2 regions of the Rosistilla oblonga genome follow, and region 1 is predicted to be linked to the other one. Evidence: riboswitches for the same ligand, from Rfam matches in the RefSeq annotation. Region 1 holds a riboswitch; the other holds the start of a gene.

Region 1 (5,614 bases):
ACCGACCAATCGACTTCCATCACGACATCGCCGAACAGCCCACGCTTGCTCTTCCCTTTGAACTTTTCCGAGACGTACAGAGGGACGTGAACCATGCTGTGAGGAACATACAAAAAGAAGGGCTTGTCTTTGTTGCGTTCGATAAACGAAACCGCTCGTTCGGTGTACTGAGTCGTCAGTTGCTCCTGATCCTCGCCGCTGACCTGCGGATTGATCGTTTCGTTCCCTTCGATCAACGGCAGGTGTGGCCAGCGTTTCACACGTTGTTCCATCGGCAGATGCAACACGTTGGGATGGTAGGGCCACATGTCGTTGCTGTAGGGCAAACCGAAGTACTCGTCGAAGCCGTGCTGCAGCGGCAGGAAGGGTTTCAAGTGTCCCAGATGCCACTTGCCATAGATCGCTGTCGCGTAGTCTTTCTGTTTACAGAGTTCGGCGATCGTCATCTCATCGGGATTCAGTCCCACCTTGGACGCTGGCCCAAACGCGCCACTGATCCCAAGCCGGCGGTTGTAACATCCGGTCATCAGCGCAGCTCGCGACGCCGAACAGACGGCCGACGAGACGACAAAATCGGTAAACCGACGCCCTTGCTGGGCCATCTCATCGAGGTTCGGCGTCTCAATCCCCTCGGCACCAAACGGGCCGATGTCTTCGTATCCCATGTCGTCGATAAAAATGACGACCACGTTGGGCAAGCGTTCCGCTGCGGCGGCGCGTTGTGATGCCGATCCGCCGACCAACAGACAGATCAACAAACTCAGCGGTGCTGCGATCGCTGGCGTCCATGTTCGGATCGCCCGCGGTCGGCGATGAATTCCCGACGACTGGATTGGAGGGTGGCTAGAGAGCATGGAAATCCCGGGTGGCTGAAGGTCTTGGGGGCGAGGTGGGAACCAAAATCGGCAGCCCCCAGTTTTATTGCTCGCCCGTGCCCGGTCAATTCCCGGCCGTAATTGAGGCGATTGGGTTGCGAGTTGCCACGTTGACAATCATGGTTTAATCTCAACGATCCCTCCCCAACCTGTGTTCAACTCCTGCCGAGGTGCCTTGTGAAGTCGATTGCCGCATTGATTGTTCTGTTGCTGGCTGGCACCGCGGTTGCCGAACAACCGAATTGGAACCAGTTCCGCGGTCCCGATGGCGACGGCAAAACCGGGGCGACAGGGCTGCCGGTCACCTGGAGCGATACCGAAAACGTCGTCTGGAAGACGCCCATTCACGGCAAGGGATGGTCCTCGCCCGTCGTTTGGGACGACCAGATCTGGATGACGACGGCATCCGAAGATGGCAAGCAGATGTCGGCGGTCTGCGTCGATTTCAACAGTGGCAAAGTCGTGCACGATGTGCCGCTGTTCGAAAATGCCGAACCGCGATACTGCCATCCGCAAAACAGCTACGCCTCGCCAACCCCGGTCGTCGAAGCGGGCCGGTTGTACGTTCACTTTGGCAGCTACGGAACCGCGTGTGTCGACACGACCAAAGGTGCCAAGATCTGGGAGCGACGCGATCTGATCTGCAACCACTGGCGTGCCCCCGGATCGTCGCCGATCGTGCATGGCAACCTATTGATCGTCGCCTACGACGGATACGACAACCAATTTGTGATCGCGTTCGATAAACAGACCGGCGAGACGGCGTGGCGGGTCGACCGAAACATCGAATACGGAACCGACAACGGCGATCACAAGAAGGCGTACAGCACGGCAAAGATCATCCAACACGAAGGTCGATCGGAAATGATCAGCCCCGGCGCTGTCGCCACGATCGCGTACGATCCCGAAACCGGCAAAGAGCTGTGGAAGGTTTATCACGGCGGAATGAACGCGGCCCCACGTCCGCTGTTCGCCAACGGTTTGGTCTACATCACCGGCGGCGCACACGATCTGGGTTTGATCGCCGTCCGCCCCGGCGGCACCGGCGACGTCACCGACTCCCACATCGTCTGGGGCAAGGGGCGTGGAATGCCCAAACGCGGATCGCAGATCATCGTCGACGACCTGATGTTTGCGATCACCGACGACGGGATCGCGATCTGCTTGGACGCCAAGACGGGCGACCAAATCTGGAAACATCGCATAGGCGGCGACTTCTGGGCCTCGCCGCTGTACGCCGAAGGTCGCATCTACGGCTTCAACAAAGATGGCGACTGCCCCGTGTTCGAAGCGAGCGAAAAATTCAAACTGCTGGCCAACAACAAGCTGCCCGAGACGATCTGCGCATCGCCCGCGGTGATCGGCAACAGCTTGATCATCCGCACGCAGTCGCACCTGTACCGGATCGAAAAATAGCGGCGGCGCGGCGGTTACTTCAACAGTCGCAGCGTGAAGGGATAGCGATACATCTCTCCCTCGTTCGCAGCCAAGGCGGCTCGGATTGCGAAGTAGACGTGGAAGACGACCAGCCCCAGGCCCAACGGAGCTGTCAAAAAGATCCCAAAACCAAAGGTCAGAAAGGTGGCGGCGACCAGCGCGATCCCATACAGCATCACCGAGATGTTGAAGTTCAACGCCTCCTTGCCATGCGCGTCGACAAACGGCATCTCATCCTTCTTCAGGATCCACACGACCAACGGCCCAAAGATGCTGCCCAGACCATTGGCCAGGTAGCCCAACAGGCCACATAAATGACATGCCATGGCGATAGTATTTGCATTCATGCTGCGATTCCTCCGTCTGATTCCGTCACCCAAACACCCGACAATCCCGCCGCACAGTGTGGTTCTTATAATGACAATTCGCCACGGCAGCGGCAATCTTGGATGATCGCAGGAATCGGGGGGCTCGCCAACTACCAATAGCTTCCGCGGCCGCGAGCCAGATAAATCAGCGATTGACGGACACACGACCGGTGTTAGAATCGACCGCGACATGGGTGCCGAGCGTCGACTTGTGGTCCGCTCGGAGAATAGGGAAAACGGTGCAAATCCGTTGCGGTCCCGCCGCTGTAACCGGGGACGAGGCTTAACTCACTGCCACTGTGACCGATGCGATCATGAAGATCGCGGTTGCGGGAAGGCATAAGCCGAGGCTGAACCGGGAGCCAGAAGACCTGCCCAGCTGTCATCGCACAATAGCGTCGTACCCTCGGGGAACAGGGAGCGGACGTGATTTTTCAGACCGCTCGCGCTGCAACGGCACTGGCCGGCAATCGTGCGAGCGACGAAAGATCTCGATCTTCGCTCATGCTCTGTGCCGGTAGGAACTGCGAACCGTAGAGCCACCGTGGCAGTCGGCTCGAAAGATCTTTCCATCCATGAAAATGAACAACACGCGCCGCGCCGGCTTCACGCTGGTCGAACTGCTGGTCGTGATCGCAATCATCGGCATCTTAGTTGGATTGCTGTTACCCGCCGTGCAACAAGCCCGTGAAGCAGCTCGCCGCATGCAGTGCAAGAACCGGCTGAAACAGATCGCATTGGCGCTGCATAATTATGCCGACACCTACCGCGAGACGATGATTCCGTACGTCGTCGAAGATCAAGCGCGGATCAATTACTTGGCGACCTACTCGGGAGCTCAGGGCAAGGCACAGTTCTGGTTCGGAACCGTCGACTACGACCAACCCGATCCGAACCAACAACTCGATTACACCCAAGGCCCTTTGGCCCCGTTCATCGAGACAAGTTACACATCGTTCCAATGCCCCGACTTTGGCCCCGGCCAGATGGACACTGTGAAATACGGTTTCCCCGCGTCGGGCTTTGGATTCAACGGCTACAACCTCTCGCGGTCCTCGGGGGTCGATTGGTTGCCGCCAACTTACGCCGCGGTCCCCAATCCCGAACCGATGGTCCGCCGTTTTGCCGAGGTCCGTTCGATGAGTGCAACAGTCGCTTTTGCCGACAGCGCCCAAGTCAAACTTGTCTCCTTCTCGCCGCCAGCTTACAGCTTTGAAGAGAACTGGTTGTTGGACCCTCCCAGCCACAACTTCCCCAACGTTCACTTCCGCCATCACGGCGCAGCGAACGTTGCCTTCCTGGACGGACACGTCGAATCGCGGCAGCGACATTTCAAGATCGATGTCCCTGGCACCAACTACATGTCATCCGAACAAGCTGCACTGATCGACGAGAAAAAGCTGGGCTATGTCAGCGACGGACACTTGGACGATCCTGCGTTGCAAGACGAACTGTACGATCGCGAGTAGGCACACGTCAGCCCGCTGAGTTCCTATTCGCCCCCAACGCCTTCCCCGGAAGTTCGATCGATGTCCGCCAAAGTAAAAATCCGCCAAGCTGCCGCTTGCCTGTTGCTCCTGACCGTAAACGGCTGCGGCGAGACCGCACCGCCGGTCGCCGAGGTCACTCAATCGGTCTACGTCGACATCGACACGATGCAAGCGGTTGTCGCCGACACCGCCACGCAGACTCCCGCCATCCACCCGGTCACTGGCAAACGGACGCTGCAACCGGCACTCTATTGCCCAAAGTGCGAGCGATGGCACGCGATCCCATCGGTCGAACAGATCAACCGAAAACCAGGCGCCACCCGCTGCCCCAAGACCGGCGCCGAAATGACCGCCGACGGTCCCTGGCCTGAATAGCGTTCGGCGGCCAATGGACCGCGAAGCGGCCCCAGAAGGTAGCCGGTGGTTTGAGCGCAGCGAATACCACCGGTAACCGATTCGCGAAATCGAACGCCGTCCCCGAACGGGGGCTCACATCGATCTGCGCTCCCTTCGGGAGCGGCTGCGCGTGTGCGGGCGTCGTGTTCCGGAGGTACGCCGCGGCGCGGCGACCTCCGGCTACCATCTGCGATCCCTGCGGGACTCGGTGTATATATCACAACCGTAACGTGCTCGCACCCAATGCAGGTGCCGGGCCGAAGGCCAGGCGATTTGCCTAGCCCAGGCCAGCGGCCTGGGAACACATCGCGCCCAGGTACAGCGAGGGCCAACGGTCCGGCGATTTGTTCGCCGATCGATCCGAACTGAGCAAATTGCCGGGCCGTTGGCCCTACCGATCGGATGCTGCGATCGCCATTCCCAGGCCGTTGGCCTGGGCTAGGCAAATTGCTGGAGCTTCGCCCCGCCAAACCCAACCAGGCTCCAAACGTTCCGACGGCCATTGCACCGGAGTTCTAAAACCGCGATTGGCGGCTGGCGAGGTATTCCGTGAGGGCTTTGTCGAAGGGCATGCTGGTGTCCAGCGGCACGTAATCGACTCGCAACTTGCTGCACCGCTCGCGATAGCCTTCGCGAAACTCTTCGATCGCTTCCAGGTAATCCTGGCGGATCTCGGTCGCGTCGACAGGCATCTTCTGTCCCGTTTCGGGATCCTCGAATTCGACAGGCCCATCGTACGGGAAATGGACTTCGGATTCGTCCAAGATGTGAAACAGGATCACGTCGTGCCCGGCGTGTCGCAATTGCGCAAGGGCTCGATAAACCGGCTCGGGATCGCCCAGCAGATCGGAAAAGATCATCAACAGGCTGCGGTGCGGCAACATCGCCGCGACGCGGTGCAAGCTGTCGCCGAGGTCGGTCTCCCCCTCGGGCTTCAAGCGCGACAACTGGGCTAACAGATCGGTCACCTGGCTGCGACGACTGCGCGCCGGCAGATTCGCTCGCAACTTGTCGCTGAACGTCAGCAGCCCCACCGGATCCTGCTGCA
Region 2 (5,614 bases), 2.1 Mb from region 1:
CTTCCCGGTTCGGGAACGGCTGCGGTGACGGCAAGATTGTCAATCGCTACGTAAGCGGGCGTGTTGAGTCCCCAGGTGCCGACGTCGCTGCCGTCCAGTGTTATCCCGATCGAACGCGCGTCGCCCAGTCCCGTCAGATCGACGGTCTGCCAGTCCTCGACAATGTAGTCCAACGAGTCGTCGCTAAATCGGAAATCGCTCAAATAGAACTCGACGCTTCCGGTACTCGCTCCGCCGACATCGGCTTGTTCAAAGCCGGTGAAGGTGACGCGGAAGTAATCGGGGTCGCTTCCCGTGGATCCACCGAACTTCTTGGCAAAACCGCCATCACCGTCGCCATCACGCATCGAGATTCCGGCATAGGTCGTATTGGCGACGGCGATCGATTTCGCTTGCAGATTGGCCGACAGGTTGAAGTAAGCGGCGTTTGGGGAAAAGCCGGTTCCGATCACATAGTTGCCATTTCCACTGACATCGGTCCCCGGGTAAGCCGCAAACTGATTGGTGTAGCCCGCGGTGGTTGTGTTGTTGACGTTGGAATAACTCCACCCCGGTCCCCATTGGTTTGTCCCAAAGGTGACGCCGCGGGAAGACCAGCTGCCGGTAGCGGCTCCATAACCGTAGCCGTTCAAATAGCTACCGTCGGCAGTGGTGTCGGTGTATCCGGACAGTTCATCGAAATCGATCACCATGTCGGCAAGCGAAGGCGTCGCCGCGGCGAGCGAGATCATCAAAGCAAACAGTTGAATTTTCATTGTTGTGGTTTCGTCAGAGTTGTGGAATTCAGTGGTCGATGGAATCGTGAGCTGCGTCGCAAGTCGGCAGCCAAGCATTCCATCGAGGGTTAAAAATCAGTAGGCGCTGGAGTCAACCACTTCGCCCTTGCCGCGAGTGATCAGTTTTCCAAGCAGCTGTTTGTCGATCGTTTCGGCCATCAAGATCGTTCGGCCATCGGCAAACAGCACCGTTGCCCCTCCGGTGTGCAGACTGCGGATCTCGTTGTCGCCGATCCAGGCGTCGGGATCGTTGATTCCGTAGGCCTGCACAAAGACGTTGCGGCCATTGATCCATTCGCTGTCCGGGCCGCCGACGTCTTCGGCAACTGCGAGCGTTTGCGTGAGCCCATCGCGGATGTCGCGAAACCGCACCGACCGCTCGTACAAGAAGAGGCCATCTTCCGGATCGCGATCGACGATTCGTTCGCCGTAGATGCCGCCGTAATCGGACCTGCCCCGCGTCGCGGGACGCTCGATCGCAGTGGGGCATTCGTAAACGCTCAGCCGCGTCGACGCGGCGGGCAGATTTTCAGGGGCGTCATACGGCAGCGACCAATCGATTTGGGCATGGACGTTTTGTTGCTCCAAGAAAGGCAACAGCATCGCCGACCAAGCGAACTGCCGCTGCGTTGGCGGTGCGCCCCACGACCGCCACTCGATACATCCGGTTGGCAGCGTCTGATGCACGTCGTGGTAGTTGTGCAGCGCGATTCCCTGCTGACGCAAGTTGTTCTTACAGCTCATCTTGAGAGCGGCTTCGCGAGCCGCTTGAACGGCCGGCAACAGCAGGGCGACCAAGATCCCGATGATCGCAATCACGACCAATAATTCGATCAAAGTGAACCCAGCGGCTTGGCATGTTGGCTGTCGCAATTTCGCGAGCCGAACGATTTCCAGTTGCTCCGCCGGCGAGGCAGCTGACCAACCGGTGATTTCATCTTTCGTGCGGCCGCATCCGCTGCAAATCGCTTGGCAATCCAACCGGCACTGCTTAGTGCAGGGCGATGCGATCCGTCGCTGCTTGGCGCTTGGCATCTCTGTCCCGATCCCTTCGCTACTGCGTCGAAACACGCTTCGCCACGAGACCTCGGCGCGCAGCTTCCCTGTCTTCTGAGAACCGATTTCGATTTTCAGAAAGTGTGAGCGCGCAGCGACAAAGGGGGCAAGAACGTATCGACAACCGATGAAATTAAACAATGTGTTGTGTCGACACCATGCAGAGTGAACGACAAATACGCCGTGTTTCACTAGCAATTGGGGGACAGAACACATTGCAACGACCGCCTCAATCCAAGAAGGCACTCAATCGTCTTACGCGTGGTAGGTCTTCTGACTCACTGCCTTTCGAATACTCACAGCCTTCTCGCCTGGAATTCCAAGCAATGGCACTTCGGTAGAAGGAGCATCGAATCGAATGCGTTGGCACTCGAAGCAGTTCACAGCGGCTGGACCGTCCCGGTTTTTCACCGGAGTTCCCTGTTCGCTCGCAGTGCAGAAGCACCGCAAGTCACCACGAACGAGTCACATGATAGTACCGCGATTTCCAGCGTCAACCGCCACTTTTGGCTGAAGCGACGGCCAAGCCTTCGGCGGGATTCCGCCGTTTGGGGATGTGTGGGATGCCAATCTGCGTCGCTGCCGTTTGGCGGTTTCGTTTCAGATTTCGAAACCACACGCTTCGCCAAACAATGCAAATTTTGGTATGCCGTCGATTAACGGAAGGAGCAATTGGAGCGTGGTTCGATCGATTCTGGGGGCGTTCGTTGTGCTGGATCAATCGACTAAGAAGACGCCATAGCGCCAGACGAAGTGCATCGTGGCGATCACGATTAGGTTCCAGGCGACGAAAAAGAGCTTGGTGAACAGGGGCGGGTATTGTTTGGGGCCGGCGAGTGCATCGAGGCTGAAGAAGATCGCGCCGGCGAACATGAATCCCGCGACGATCGGCGATTGGAAGTAGGTCCACGAGATCGCGACCTCGACCAGCATGATCCCGACCAACAACCACTTCGACGGGACCGCGCCGAGCGTGATCGCGGTGTTATGACGCTCGGCGATGCGGTCCTCTTCGATATCCATCAACTGGCCAAACAGATGACTCTGCATCGCAAACAACGCGCTGAAGACCATCGTCGCCGCATTCAACTGAGGCACGCCACAGAGCCAACTGCCCAGCAGAAAGATCAATAGGTAGCCGATCTGATTCATCAGATCCAAGACCGGCAGGCGTTTAAATCCGAGCGTGTTGTAGGTCGCGTTGGTCAGTAGCACCGCGGCGAACCAGAGCAGCATCCACCAACCGCCGATGATCACAAACGCGATCAGAAACGGGACCTGCACCGCGGCGATGATCCATGGCAGACGACGCCGCATCGCCGCGTCGGGCCGTCCGCCAAACAGCCAGCTGTCCTTTCGCGGGTTGCAGCGATCGCTGACGTAGTCGCCCAGGTCGTTCCAACCATACAACAGCAAGCCAAGAGGAAAGCTGACGTAGAAACAGCCGAGCCAAAACGGGATCGATCCGAACATGTCGCGCCCCGCAAAGGGCAACAGGTAGAACCAGACATGCGTCGGCCAGAATCCAGGCCGAGCGATTTTGATGATTTCCAGCATGTCTTGGCTTCGCTTGCGGTGATACGATCTCGAACACAATCTACCAACCGGCATCGCCGCACGAAAACAACGAAACTAAGATTCGATACGGCCGCGCCAGGCGACTCGGCGTCCGCGACTGTGCCGCCACAACGCGATCCATTGCAGTCCGGCAAACAGCACCAACGCAAAGGGATGCAGCCAAGCCGAGGCCAGCGGCTGGCGAAACCGACGGACCGAAGCGACTCGCGACAGCGTTGCGATACAAAAAGCAAACGCCGCGATCGCACTGGCAATCCATGCTCCCGCGATCGCAAACCCGATCATGGCAATCGCCGCGGCGAGCGGCGCCAAGCAGAAGAGCGTCACCGGGACGATCAACGCCGGGCGGGCGAGCGCTTCGTCGGCGTTTTTGATCACGCCATCAAACACCTCCGCCCCGCTGCGGTACATCCGAACGCTCGCCAGATCGGTCCCATCGATCACGTCGGTCATCAACTCCGCCTGCCGATACGCTCTCGGCAATTTGATCCCATCGTGCCGCGATCGAGCGATCGCGGCGTGACCGCCCGCCAATTCATACGCTTGGCGGTCGGTCATGAACATCTGCCCGCAGCCCGCGGCGTAGGCGGGATCGGTGACGCGTTGCATTCGCCAGATCGGCAAGAATCCCAGCAGGACAAAATGCATCAGCGGTACGATCGCCGTTTCGATCCAGCCGACGGTTTCCTGGTGCGGGAAGCCGCTTAAAAGTGCCAGTGATTGCGGCTGGCCGGCGCGACGGTCCATGCAATGCGAAAGCCTAGCGATCGCGTCGGGTTCGACATGGACATCGGCATCCAAAAACAACAATCGGTCGTGGCGAGCCAGCTTCGATAGCTGCCAACAGGCAAACTGCTTGCCGTTCCAATCGCGTGGCAACTCGTCACCGGGGGCGATCCGCAGTCGCGAGTCCTTTTCGGCGATCCCTGCAACAATCGCTGTTGTCGTGTCTTGGGAATCGTCGTCCAGGACAACGACTTCCAGATCGACGCCTTCGCTAGCCAACAGACGTTCCAAGGTCGCCGCGATCCCCGCGGCTTCGTCTCGCGCCGGGACCAACACGCTGACCGGCGTTGGACGATCGTCGACCTGCGTCGACAAGCGGCGGAAGCAGCAGAGATTCCAAGCGATCATTGCGGCGGGAATGCCCGTCAACAACAAACAGAGGCTAGCCAAGACGATCGCGATCACTGTAATTTTCCGCCATGAGAAGCTTGGTACCGCGTACCGCTCAGCAGCGATCGGAATCGCCGCGCCAGGTCGTATCCCGCTCCGCTACCACGCCCGCCGCGAAGCACGATCTCCAGAGCTTCGGTATCGCGATCGATCGCCACGCGGGCGAGCTGATCTTGCGTCGCGCGAAGCCGCTGCGCCAACAATTCTCTCCAGTCCGACTTGCTCATCTCGCGATGCGCCGCAACGTCGATCGGATCGCCGAGCGCCATCAGCATTTCGGGAAGTCGTTCTTCCCAAAACGGGTACTCGATCGCCAACGGGACGATCGCGCCTCGTTCGAATCGGCTGCACAAATGAGCCAGGCCGGGCATCAGTTCGGCGGAGCGATCGCGAGGGTCGCAGAAGCGGCCTTCGGGAGTCAACCAGAGCGAAGCGGCGGGGCGATCCAAGATCGCACGACTGCAGCGAAGAAAGTTTGCAGCACCCGTGGCAGTCCCCATTTCCAACGGGTAAAAGCCCAAGCGAGCGAGGATCCGGTAACGCTGTAGCGCCGCCGCATCGATCGGAGCGAAGAAGTCGCGATCGGGAAAGCAGATCTCGCAAACGAGGTGCGCGGCCAACGGGTCCCACCATCCAGGATGGTTTCCGTAAACGATCAACGGTTGATCCGGCGCGATACCACGGGCTGCAGCAAGGCCCTCGCGCAGCATCGCCACCGCGTGGAACTGCTTACGAATCATCCGCCGACTGTAGCGACGGAAGCCGCGCAACAGGAAGCGGCTGATCTCGGGAACCGGCGGGTTTGTGGGCGTCTCGCTCATGCGGAGCCCAGATTAGGTCGGCCGCCAGCAAAAAACAAGGCGAGCGTCAACGTCGATTGAAACTCCATCGAGCGCTATCGTCCGCCTGCTGGAAGTTTGTCGTTCAAGTACCGCGTCATCAACGCCCGCAAATGCCGCGTCGTATTTTTCCCTTCGGAGATGCTGTGCGAGCGGTTCGGGTAGGCCCACATGTCGAACGGTTTGTTG

The links. Region 1 has a riboswitch for cobalamin ahead of CA51_RS24330 (DUF1559 family PulG-like putative transporter). Riboswitches for the same ligand answer to the same signal wherever they lie in the genome.
Region 2: linked by a shared signal. The riboswitch ahead of CA51_RS06260 (DUF1559 family PulG-like putative transporter) and the one ahead of CA51_RS24330 (DUF1559 family PulG-like putative transporter) in region 1 are both predicted to bind cobalamin.

The regions. Positions count from the first base shown of each region.
Region 1 covers NZ_CP036292.1:6,882,499-6,888,112, forward strand. Annotated here, with positions in the region: gene CA51_RS24315 (sulfatase family protein) at 1-854, opposite strand, end outside; gene CA51_RS24320 (outer membrane protein assembly factor BamB family protein) at 1,053-2,291, shown strand; gene CA51_RS24325 (DUF4870 domain-containing protein) at 2,306-2,659, opposite strand; cobalamin riboswitch at 2,856-3,073, shown strand; gene CA51_RS24330 (DUF1559 family PulG-like putative transporter) at 3,262-4,149, shown strand; gene CA51_RS24335 (hypothetical protein) at 4,210-4,545, shown strand; gene CA51_RS24340 (DUF58 domain-containing protein) at 5,082-5,614, opposite strand, start outside.
Region 2 covers NZ_CP036292.1:1,739,642-1,745,255, forward strand. Annotated here, with positions in the region: gene CA51_RS06255 (DUF4465 domain-containing protein) at 1-755, opposite strand, end outside; gene CA51_RS06260 (DUF1559 family PulG-like putative transporter) at 852-1,811, opposite strand; cobalamin riboswitch at 2,079-2,306, opposite strand; gene CA51_RS06265 (UbiA family prenyltransferase) at 2,550-3,389, opposite strand; gene CA51_RS06270 (glycosyltransferase family 2 protein) at 3,465-4,601, opposite strand; gene CA51_RS06275 (lysophospholipid acyltransferase family protein) at 4,598-5,407, opposite strand; gene CA51_RS06280 (S9 family peptidase) at 5,482-5,614, opposite strand, start outside.